Regions from separate parts of the Ensifer sp. ENS07 genome, predicted to be linked through region 1. Evidence: predicted binding sites of a transcription regulator. Region 1 holds the regulator's gene; the other holds the start of a gene.
The links. Region 1 encodes LexA, which represses DNA repair genes until DNA is damaged. Its sites were predicted from a motif close to TGTTCNNNNTGTGTTCNG; they were not measured.
Positions count from the first base shown of each region.

Region 2: a site for LexA is predicted at 2,464-2,481, ahead of IB277_RS26410 (ImuA family protein). Genes of this name have one in related genera too.

Region 1 covers NZ_JACVBE010000001.1:1,321,338-1,326,788, reverse strand. The annotation lists gene IB277_RS06750 (hypothetical protein) at 199-792, opposite strand; gene IB277_RS06745 (hypothetical protein) at 919-1,551, opposite strand; gene IB277_RS06740 (hypothetical protein) at 1,875-2,171, shown strand; gene lexA (transcriptional repressor LexA) at 2,407-3,129, shown strand; gene IB277_RS06730 (hypothetical protein) at 3,218-3,559, opposite strand; tRNA gene IB277_RS06725 (tRNA-Cys) at 3,757-3,830, opposite strand; gene IB277_RS06720 (thermonuclease family protein) at 3,983-4,717, opposite strand; gene IB277_RS06715 (hypothetical protein) at 4,940-5,233, opposite strand; tRNA gene IB277_RS06710 (tRNA-Asn) at 5,393-5,451, shown strand, end outside.
Region 2 covers NZ_JACVBE010000010.1:244,354-251,016, forward strand. The annotation lists gene IB277_RS26390 (hypothetical protein) at 135-389, opposite strand; gene IB277_RS26395 (CoA ester lyase) at 515-1,420, shown strand; gene IB277_RS26400 (DUF1737 domain-containing protein) at 1,417-1,623, shown strand; gene IB277_RS26405 (metallopeptidase family protein) at 1,899-2,333, opposite strand; gene IB277_RS26410 (ImuA family protein) at 2,503-3,456, shown strand; gene IB277_RS26415 (DNA polymerase Y family protein) at 3,371-4,924, shown strand; gene IB277_RS26420 (error-prone DNA polymerase) at 4,921-6,663, shown strand, end outside.

The DNA of each region.
Region 1 (5,451 bases):
AAAAGATTATTAGAAACAAGGCTTTAGCGTTCTTCGGCTCCACCAAAACGATCAGTAGGTGCCCGGTTGCCGAGGTATCGGAACAGCGGCTGATTTGTCATCAGCAGATCGCCAGTTCGAGTCTCTCTGGGGACACCACCATGCTAAGCCACCGTCCGGCCTTCGCGAAACGCTGCCCGATCCCGTGGCCACCTGTTTTCAGAGGCTGAACGGATCCCGCGCCGATCGCTTCTCGCTCGGTGCACTGAACGGGTCGGCTTTCTTCTCCTTGGACTTGCGGCCCTCGTCGGCGATAATCTCGTCGACCGCCCGCTGGCATTTCATCAGCTCGTCGGCCGCCGGGCCGGTGCCGCGCAGGCTGAGATTCGCGATGACGCGATCTTCAAACGCGATGGCCAAGGCCCGCTTGCGCACGAAGCCCGTCAGGAACTCGGCGTCGGTGACGTTCACGAACAGAAACTTTCCGCTCGCATCACCGGCAGCGGTCGCCGAAGCGCTCCAGGGATCGGTCTTGTCGAAGCGGAAGGTCAGGTCGTACTCTTTGCCGACCTCGAGCGACCTCCAGTCGTCGCTGGCGAAGCTCATATAGAGCGGCGACTCGGAGCCCTTGGGATAGAACCCAAGGCGCAAGGTGACCCCGCCGTCGAATACCGACGAGATGAAGCAGGAGCCCTCCATCGAGGTGTCGGAAGCAACGGTCCAGCCGTCGACATCCTTCCACTTGATGATTTCGGACTCCTCAGCCGCGGCCGATCCCGCGGCGATCAGACAGCTTACCAATCCGACCAGCAATCTACGCATGCAAAACCCCCGTTTGCCCGCATTTTGATAGGTCCCCGCATCGCTGTCGAGGGTGCCTAGCCGATCCCAGGCAATATTTTAGGAATATTCACCTCTCCGCGGCAAGCGGACTGCCCATCACATGGCGAAAGGATCTTTCGATGACTTGGTCTGGCCGCCGCCGGCAAAGGGATCGTTGTTCGGCGCATTGCCACCGGCGCCCGCAAAGGGATCGTTCGCCGCTCCCTGATCGCCATTCGGGATCAAGGCGCTCACCGCCTCCTGGCACTTGAACATCTCGCTTACCGCCTTCATCGAATCACGCAGGCTGAGGCTCGCGACGACGCGCCCCTCGAAGGCCAGCGCCAAGGTGTTCTTGCGAACGAACTCGGTAAAGAAGTCGGTGTTGGAAAAGTTGACGACAAGGGCCTTGGCGCCGGTCAGATCAACACCGAACGCAACGGCCGGCCACTGACGACCACGGTCGAGCTGCAAGGCAACATCGTATTCCCGCTGCGGCTCGATGGATTTCCATTCGGCATTGCCGATCGAAAGAAACGCCAGGTTCGTCGATCCCCGCGGATAAAAGCCGATACGAAGGATAGCGCCGGCGTCATAGCTCGTCGCCGCGTAACACGAGCCTCCCAGGGAAGGATCGGATCCCACCGTCCAGGCGTTGATCCGTTTCCAGATATTCGAACGCCCTTCTTCGGCAGACGCCGCTCCAGCCGTGAGCAACAGGCCGAGCACCACCAACGACAATCTATGCATGCAACCACCCCACTTTCCACGCAAAGTTATCTTTTTTTAGAGGCCTGTCGAGACGGTGAAGGCCCTTCCCCGCAGGGATTTTTGCGCGCCCCAGGCCCGATGCGAAAGCTGGCAGCTCCGATGCATTCTCCGCGCCGGTCCATGAAGAACGGCCGAGACGAGGTTGAGATGGAGCGGCTGGCGCAAATCAGCCACAGCCTGCGGGCAAAGAGCTGTTGAACATGGCAGAGTGATCGCCATGCTTGCTGGACTTCGGAACGAAAGCGCGGTTCACATCGTTTACCAACCCGTAGTCCCACCCCTTCATCAAGTGGACGATCACCGTGCTTGCCGCCCTGCTTCTCGCTTCGATAGTCGCATCGCCCAATATGCCTGACGTCAAGCTCAGTGCCGCGACGGTGGATGAACTCCAGACCGATTTCGAACGGGCCGTGCCGTGCCATCAGATCGATGGACGCAATGTTTGGAAGGGCGCGCTCGCGTTCTACATCCAGTCCTTCGTTTATGACGGCGATACGCCCGTTGCGACCGATGCGGCCGACGCAGTGCTTCCGGAAGACAACAGCGCCGAAACGGTGAAGGAGTTCGAAGACGCCTGCTCGGCCTCGCAAGCGACTTAAGTCTCTCCGCGAAGAGAGCCGCGATTCGTTCGAATCACGCGCGCGACCGGCCTGCCCGGCGCTGTTTTGGGACGCAACCGTCGCCGAAAACCGCCCCGCTCCCGCAAAAGTGACCAATCGCCCCCACAGAAGCAGCCAATTGCCTGAATTCACGGAATTTTAGGCACTTGCGGAACACATATGGAACAGATAGTGTCTGTTCTTGATTTGTTTCACGCCTCTGGAGCGACGTGCCATGCTGACCCGCAAGCAACAGGAATTGCTTCTGTTCATCCACGAACGCATGAAGGAGTCGGGCGTACCGCCGTCTTTCGATGAAATGAAGGATGCGCTCGACCTGGCGTCGAAGTCCGGCATTCACCGTTTGATCACGGCGCTCGAAGAGCGCGGGTTCATTCGCCGGTTGCCGAACCGGGCGCGCGCGCTCGAAGTCATCAAGCTTCCGGAAGCCTACGCCGCCGGCCAGCAACAGCCGCGCAGAGGCTTCTCGCCGAGCGTGATCGAGGGCAGCCTCGGAAAGCCGCCGGCCGCCGCTCCTGCCACGCCGAAGCCGGCGCCGGTCGCCGAAAGCACGTCTGTTTCCGTCCCGGTGATGGGCCGCATCGCTGCCGGCGTGCCGATCTCGGCGATCCAGAACAACACCCATGACATTACCGTTCCGCTCGACATGATCGGCAGCGGCGAGCATTACGCCCTCGAAGTAAAGGGCGATTCGATGATCGAGGCCGGCATCTTCGATGGCGACACGGTGATCATCCGCAACGGCAACTCGGCCAATCCCGGCGACATCATCGTGGCGCTCGTGGACGACGAGGAAGCGACGCTGAAGCGCTTCCGTCGCAAGGGCGCGTCGATTGCGCTCGAAGCGGCCAACCCCGCCTACGAGACGCGCATTTTCGGACCGGATCGCGTGAAAATCCAGGGCAAGCTCGTCGGGCTGATCCGCCGCTACCATTGAATTCCAGGCAGAACGCCGAATCAAAAGAGCCTCGCCACTGAAAGTGGCGAGGCTCTTTCCATTTAAGGCGACCTGAAATCCAGATCGCTTATTCGTGGATCGTGTATTCGCCGAGTTCGCAGAGATCCTGCGTGTCCTCGGTCGTATCGAGGGCCGAGCCTTCCTCGAATTCGAATCGCATGTCGTATTTGCAGACGTCCCGCCCGTCGGCAATGGTGATCTCCATGCTCTCGCCGGGGTTCAGGACCTGCCGACCGAAAACATCGTCTTCCCATTCATTGACGCCGACCGGCGACGTATAGAAATTCGTCAGTACCGCGCCGGTGTTGTTCTTCAGCTGGAAAACCAGGTCGTCCGCGCGCGCCTCCATAGCGGTCGCCGCAAAACACGCCAACGCCGTCAGGATCAGTCTCTTTTTCATTGATGCCATTGCCTCCGTTCTTAATGTTGACGGACGCTACCGATGCGGTTGATCTCAGCGGAGTCATCGTTCCCCCTCTACCGAATTCACCGAAGCGATAAGATCCGACGGAGGCATAGGAGACGTGGCTTGCGCGGACGTGTCGCGAATTTTACCGCGCTGCCCTAAGGCAGAACGCCAAACCAAATTTAACGAGGTGAGATTTTTGGAGGCCTCGCCCGGAATTGAACCGGGGTACAAGGATTTGCAGTCCTCTGCGTCACCACTCCGCCACGAGGCCTCACAGCTCGGATAACCAAGCGTTGGCGCGGATTTAGAATGATTGCAGAAAAACCGCAAGAGGCATTTTCTGAAAAACGCGCCGTCGAATTGCAGGACGGATACTTTCCACAGAACGATCGACGATGTCCGCCGATCGTCTCCCAGCTGATCTCAGCACCAGGGCGTCGGGCGCCCTTCCCACGGCCGCACGAGCCCCTCGGAAACGAGTACACGTCCAAGAGATTGGTCACCGCGGGTGACCAGGCGCAGTTTCTCGCCGGCCTTGGCATCTGATCGCCCTCCCGCCGAGATCAGCCTGAAGTCGCCTGCATTCAGCAATTCGCGCAGGCGCTGCTTGGCGTAGAAGCCGCGCGAACGCTCCTTGTCGCAGCTTGCCTGGCGGATTCGCGGTGCATCGACATCGGCGACGCGGATCGTCTCGCCATGGAAGACGAAGGTCGCGCCATCGATCACGCAGTTGTCGTTGCGAATGCCGCAAAAATAGAACTGATCGGTACGGATGGATGCCGTCTTCACCTCTTCATTCGGCCGCACGAGAGGGGTTGGCGGCGTGACGCCGACATTCACCGACGGCACCGGGGCGGCCAGGACAACCTTCGTCGCCGGGTTGGGCTTCGGATTTGGTTTGTGCCTATCCGCCTGCTGCGCAACGCGCTCCTGCGCTTCAGGAACCGCGCGCTGAGGCTTCGGCTTCGTTTCCGATCGCGATGCAAAGGCCATGACATCGGAAACCACCGGCCAGTGCCGCAACTCGGCGCGATGGTCGTGGGCCATGACGCCGCCAAGGGTGAGCGCTGCGGCCAGATACCACGGCGCCATGCCGCCCTGTTTGCTGGTGCTTCGGCCCGAACTGCGGCGTCGACGTTTCGTAGTGGCTTTGGCCATCGGTCCCCATCCTGATTCGAGACCGCATTATGCGTTTGATGGGTTGCCGAAAAGTTTTCGAGGGCACCCCAACAGAGGGGAAGACCGCGAGGAACCGGTCATTCGCCTGCGCGGCCACGGCCCTTGTTGAGAGATTCGGAATTGCTACGGGACGGCCGCGAGGAACCGAAAACTGCCGACCGCCCTGCCCTCGACAACAAGATCGTTAAATCGGCGTCCGCCTCAGGAGCCGTTCGAGGAGTTGGCCTTCCCGCGCCAGCGCGCCCACCAGACGGCCAGACGACGACGGCGGCGGCGAACCGAGGGAATGTCGTGGGAAAGCACGATCAGGCCCAACGGTATCATCCAGAAGCCCAGCACGGGCAAGAAACCGAGAAAACCACAAAACACCAGCAGCGAACCCAGCAGGATCCGCAGCAGGGGCGAGTCGGGCAACGCGATACGCCATTTTCCCAGCACGACTTGTCGTGTTTGCGGATCAATGCCGAAATGCGTCTGCTTCCTGTTTTTATTCATCATTCCCTATCCGGCGTGTTTTCCCACAATTGGGGACTTCTCCACAGCCTCGCAACGGAACTTGTCATTTTTTTTGAAAAAAGCGCTTGGCAAATCAGAAAAGCATGCGTATTAGCAGCCTCACTTCTGAAGCGCACAGCACAACAGCGGCGCGGATGATCCCTGGTAGCTCAGCGGTAGAGCATTCGACTGTTAATCGACAGGTCGCCGGTTCGAAT
Region 2 (6,663 bases), on a different contig from region 1:
TCGAAAAAAAATCGCAGCCATGACGTTTTTCAAGGCCGCCAACAGGGTTCGAGCCGATCACGGATCGGCCCGATTGCAATGATCGCCGGGGATCGATTCCGACGCCCAGGGATCGATTTCGACACCCAGGGGGATCAGAGGTCGATGATCGTGCCGCGGCCGTCGTTCCAGATGCGCATCTCGCGCTGGCCCTGGGCCGCACCTGCGGCAGCCGGGCGCGCGGTGGCGCGGGCAGGCCTGAAATTCAGCCGGGTGGCAATGGCGCTGCCGACCACGACGACGGCGGCGATGCCGGCCAGTGCCAGCGCCAGCGAGGCGGTAAGCACAAAGGCCGCGAACGTGATGGTCAGGGCTGCGGCCGTAAAGAGAACAGAGCGAATGCTTTGCATAATCGTCACCTTTCTGATGGCGATGTGGGGGCGCGCCTTCGGACTTGCAAGAGGCGGGCTTTCGAAAGGGGTGCGGCGGTTCGCCTCGTCTTGCGGAACGCGGCAAAGGCGGGCACAACTGAAGCATGAACAAATCGAGCGAACATCACCCTGTACGCCTGCGCCGCTCGGTGCTTTGCGTGCCGGCCGACAATGCCCGCGCGCTTGCCAAGGTCGCGGAACTCGCGACGGATGTCGCGATCTTCGATCTCGAGGATGCGGTAGCGCCCGAGCGCAAGGTGGAAGCGCGTGCGGCGCTGGTGCAGTATCTGACGGCGAGCCGGCCGGATTGCGAGATTGTCATTCGCATCAATGCGATCGGCTCCGACTATGGTCAGGGCGATCTTGCTGCGGCGCTTGCGGCCAATCCCGACGCCATCCTGTTGCCGAAGGTCGAAAGCCCGGCGGATATCCAGGCGGCGGCCGACTGGCTCGACGAGAACGATGCGCCGGAGACGCTGCGCCTCTGGGCAATGATCGAGACGCCACGCGGGGTGATCAACGCGCCGGCAATCGCCGAGGCCGGCCGTACCTTCAGTGGCAGGCTCGATTGTTTCGTCGTCGGCCTCAACGACCTGCGCAAGGAGACCGGCGTTCCGGATCGTCCGGGCCGGCCCTATCTCATCCCCTGGCTGATGCAGATCCTGCTTGCCGCGCGCGGCGGCGGGCTCGATGTCATCGACGCCGTGTTCAACGATTTCCGCGATGGTGCCGGTTTCGACGAGGAATGCCGGCAGGGCCGCGACATGGGTTATGACGGCAAAATGCTGATCCATCCAGCGCAGATCGGCCCGGCGAACGAGCGCTTCGGCGTCGATCAGATCGCCGTCGACGAGGCGCGCGCGATCATCGCCGCCTTCGCGCTGCCCGAAAACGCCGGCAAGGGCGTCATCAACCTCAGCGGGCGGATGGTCGAGCGGCTGCACCTCGACCAGGCCGTCACGCTTGCCGCCAAGGCGGACCTCATCGAAAAACGAAAGACAAGATCTTGAAACTCTTCCGCTTCCTGACCGGCCCTGACGACGCTTCCTTCTGCCACAAGGTGACGGCGGCGCTAAACCAGGGCTGGAGCCTGCATGGCTCGCCCACCTATGCTTTCAATGCCGACACGCAGCACATGCAGTGCGGCCAGGCGGTGGTGAAGGAGGTCGAAGGCAAGGAATACACCCCGGATATCAAGCTGTCGGAGCAGTAGTCGAGGCTGTTTGCCGTCGCGCAGGTTTGCCCCTCTCCTCGGGTTTAGCCCGAGGACTAACCTCTCCCTGCAGGCGGGGCGAGGGGACGCGGTTGATGCTCACAATCGGCGTGTGAGGCCTGCTTTCTGGAATCGGTCGTGCTCCGATTGGGATGCGTATCGCGAGTTTCCTTCGCCCCGCCTGCGGGGAGAAGGTGCCGGCAGGCGGATGAGAGGCTTCCTCATCGTGCGGATGAGGGGCGGCCCTCACCGCGCGATGATAGGCAAATGAAGTGTCAGCCGCCGACGTGCTCGACGCTGGCCTCGATCCGTTCCATGTCGTCGTCGGAGAGGCCGAAATGGTGGCCGATCTCGTGGATCAGCACGTGGGTGATGATGTCACCCAGCGTCTCCTCGTTCTCCGCCCAATAGTCGATGATTGGGCGGCGGTAGAGGGTGATGCGGTTCGGAAACTGGCCGGTTTCCATGGTGAAGCGTTCGCTGATGCCGCGGCCTTCGAAGAGGCCGAGCAGGTCGAAAGGCGTTTCCAGCGCCATGTCCTCGAAAACGTCGTCGCTCGGGAAGTCGGCAACTTCGATGATAAGGTCGGTCGTCAGCTGGCGGAATTCCTGCGGCAGGTGGCCATAGGCCTCCAGCGCAAGCTGCTCGAAAGTGGTAAGCGTCGGTGCGTGGCGTTCCCGCCAATCATCGGTCTGGTCAATGCGGGCCATAGGCACTCCTTGTTGCCCTCCATATAGCGATTTTGCCTTTGTTTTTCGAGTGTTGAATTCCTTGACCACAGAGACAGGAATAAATTCTTAGAATTGGCTGTTGACTCATTTAGGAAGCTCTGGAATCTAATAGAACATAACATGAACATTCTGATGGGAGTTGACCGTCATGGCCGACACAGCCGTGCAGCGGGAGACGGTACTTTCGCTCCGAGAAACCATAGCCAGGATCGAAAACCGTCGGCTTCCGGGCGTCGTGCGCGCCGCCAAGGCGGCCGATCCCGGCGGCTTCCGTCAACGGGAAGAAGACGAGCCTGGCCGCAAGGCGCTGGCGCTCGGCGTTCCCGATCTGGACGACCTTCTCGAAGGCGGCCTGCCGCTCGAAGGCATGACGGAAATCCGCAATGCCGAGACGCGCGATGCCGGTGCAGCCGCCGGTTTTGCCGCAGCACTCAGCGTGCTCTGTCAACGGGCGCGGCTTGAAAAGGGCGAGCCGGCCGCCCCCGTTCTCTGGATCAGCCAGTCGATGGCTTCCACCGAGGCGGGCATGCCCTATGGGTTGGGTCTGAAGGCCTTTGGTCTCGATGTCCGCGGCCTCGTCTTCAGCCTGCCACGCACGATAAAGGATGCGCTCTGGATCGCCGAGGCCGCGCTTTCCGTGCCGAGCTTCTGTGCCGTCATCCTTGAAATTCGCGGCAACCCGGCCGCCCTGGCACTCAGCGAGAGCCGACGCCTGCATGTGCGCTCGCGCGCTGGCCACGTCCCCCTTCTGCTTCTGCGCCAATCCGGACACGAGGAGGCGAGCAGCGCCTTCTTCCGCTTCCTCGTCGAGCCGGCGCCGGCGCGCGAGCGACCGCTACCGGATGGATCGATGCTTCGCGGCAGCATCGGCCATCCCGTCTTTCACGTCATTGCCGAGAAGAGCAGGGCTCCTGCGCCGCTCGGCTTCTTCCTGGAGTGGAACCCCCATGACCGCCGCCTTTACCCCGTCGAGCCCCTACCAGCCGCTGCTGCGGCAGATCCAGAACCAGCGCATTCTGTCGCTCACCTTTCCGCATCTTCCGGCCGATCGGGTCGCGCGCAAGCGCTGGGGGAACTCGTGGCTTTCCCGCGGGCGTCCTGAGCATCCGCCCGTCGTCTTCGCCGACAAGGTGAAGAGCGCAATGCGTCTCGTTGCGCTCGATGGTTTCGCTGAAAGGCGTGGGTTTCATATCGGCCAGGGTGTCGCCGAAGCGCGGGCCATGTGTCCCGAGATCGACGTGCTGCCGGCCGATCCCGCCGCCGACCGGGCGCTGCTTGCAGGGCTGGCGGACTGGTGTTGCCGCTACACGCCGCTCGTCGCGCTCGACGGCGACAGCGGCCTCTTTCTCGACATCACCGGCTGCGCCCATCTTCTCGGCGGGGAAAAAGCGCTGCTCGACGATCTGCTCGCTCGCCTCTTTCATCTGGGGGTCGAGGCCCGGGCGGCGATCTCTTCGTCCGCCGGGCTCTCCTGGGCGGTGGCGCGTTTCGGCTCCGACGCTATCCTTGCCGAGGACGAGGCGGCGCGAGCGCTGGCACCCTTGCCGATGGCGGCGCTGCGGCTGCCGCAGGAAACGATCGAAACACTCGGCCGGGTCGGGCTCAAGCAGATCGGCGACCTGATCGAGGCGCCGCGCGCACCGCTCGCCCGCCGGTTCGGCGCAACCCTGCTTCTGCGTCTCGACCAGGCGCTCGGGCGCGAGGACGAGCCGCTGTCGCCACGGTTGCCCGTCGCTGCCCTTTCGGCAGAGCGGCGGCTCGGCGAGCCGGTCCAGGGTGAAGACGATATTTTGGGCCTGACGGAAGAACTGGCGTTGCGGCTGAAACCGGAACTGGAGAAGCGCGGCGAGGGCGGGCGCCTGTTCGAACTGCTGCTTTTCCGCGTCGACGGTGCGGTCTTTCGCATCGCCGCCGGCACGTCCTCGCCGCTCAACGAGCCGCGTCGCGTCGCGGGTCTCTTCCGCGAACGCCTGCAGGCGGTGCACGAAGATCTCGATGCCGGCTTCGGCTTCGAAATCCTCAGGCTTTCGGTGCCGAAGAGCGAAAAATACGAGGTGATGCAGGAGGATTTCTCTGGCACGCCGGATCGCGAGCGTCCGCTTGCCGCCTTCGCCGACCGGGTCATGGCGCGCTTCGGCGCAGAAAGCCTCATGGTGCCGGCGCTCTCGGAAAGCCATGTGCCGGAGCGGGCGGCAAGCTTCCGGCCGCTCACGGACCTGGCGCTGATCGGCAAGGCTGAGGAACCGGGTAACAACATCCCGGCGCCCCTGCTTGCTGCCGCCGCCCGGCCGCAGCGGCTCTTTCCAAGTCCCGAGCCGGTGGAGGCGGTGGCCGAAGTGCCGGAGGGGCCGCCGAGAAGCTTTCGCTGGCGGCGCACATTGCACCGTATCGCGCGCGCTGAGGGGCCGGAGCGGATCGCCGGCGAATGGTGGCTTGATGGCGAGCCGGCGCTGGAGCGTGATTATTTCCGGGTGGAGGACGATAGCGGCCGGCGGTTCTGGCTGTTTCGCGAGGGTCATTATGGCGCGAGCGCCCCGCCGCGCTGGTTCATGCATGGAGTCTTCGCATGAGCGACGCTACCCCCTATTTCGAGATCGGTGCCTGGTCGAATTTCTCCTTCCTCGAAGGCGCTTCCCATCCGGGTGAGATGGTCGTTGCGGCGAGCCGCCTCGGTATTGGCGGCCTCGGCATTGCCGATCGCAACACGGTCGCCGGCGTGGTGCGCGCCCATGCGCAGGCCAAGGTGGAGAAGTCGGCTTTCCAGCCCGGTGCGCGGCTCACCTTTGCCGAAGACCTGCCCGACGTGCTCGCCTATCCCTTGAACCGCCGCGGCTGGGGCAATCTCTGCCGAATGCTGAGCGCCGGAAACCTGCGCGCCAAGAAGGGCACCTGCACGCTCTACGAGACCGATCTGATCGAATGGGGCGAGGATTTGCTTCTTGCGGTTCTACCGGACCCGGTTATCGGCGCACCGGAGGCAACCCTGCTTGCCGATTTTCTCAAGCGACTGAAACCGCATTTCGCCGACCGGCTCTATCTGGCGCTGGTGCCGCGTTATGATGGCTTCGATCAGTTCGCCTTTGCCGGGCTTGCAACCATTGCCCGCCATGCGTCGGTCAGGCTCGTCGCCACCAACAGTCCGCTGTTTCATGCCGCCGGCCGCCGGCCGCTTGCCGATGTCGTCACCGCCATCCGCGAGCATGTGACGATCGCGACCGCAGGCTATCGGCTCCATGCCAATGCCGAGCGGCATCTGAAGACGCCCGCCGAAATGATCCGCATCTTCCGCGACTATCCGGAAGCGATCGCCAATACCGGGCATTTCTTCGAGAGGCTGAAGTTCTCGCTGTCGGATCTCGAATATCAATATCCGGATGAGAGCATTCCGGGCGAGACGCCGACGCAGACGCTGCGGCGGCTGACGATGGAGGGCGCGCGCGAGCGTTATCCCGAAGGAATTTCCGAACAGGTTTCCAGGCAGATCGAATACGAACTCGGCCTGATCGCAGAGAAACGCTACGAGCCCTACTTCCTGACAGTGCGCAACATCATGCAGTTCGCGCGCGGCGCCGACATCCTGTGCCAGGGCCGCGGGTCGGCGGCGAATTCCACCGTCTGCTATTGCCTTGGCATCACCGAGGTAAATCCACTTAAGACCACCCTGCTCTTCGACCGCTTCCTTTCGACCGAACGGGACGAGCCGCCGGATATCGACGTCGATTTCGAGCATGAGAAGCGGGAAGAGGTGATCCAGCATATCTACCGCACCTACGGCAAGGAGCATGCGGGACTGACGGCGGCTGTCATCAGCTACCGGGCGCGCTCGGCCGGCCGAGAGACCGCCAAGGCCTTCGGGTTCTCAGAAGACGTGCAATCGGCGCTTGCCGGTTCCGTCTGGGGCTGGTCGGTCGCCGATCTCTCGGAGCGCGAGGCGCAGGCGGCCGGGCTCGATACGAAGGATCCGACGACGGTGAAGGTGCTCGATTACGCCACCGAGCTGATGAGTTTCCCGCGCCATCTTTCCCAGCATGTCGGCGGCTTCGTGATGACCCGCGACCGGCTCGACGAGGTGGTGCCGATCATGAATACGGCGATGCCCGACCGCTACATGATCGAGTGGGACAAGGACGACCTCGACACGCTGAAGATCCTGAAGATCGATGTACTGGCGCTCGGCATGCTGACCTGCATCGCCCGTGCCTTCAAGCTTCTCGACCGGCATTACAACGAGCAGAAAACGCTGCATCAGCTCTTCAAGGATGACCAGAAGGACGTCTACGACATGATCTGTCGCGCCGATACGATCGGC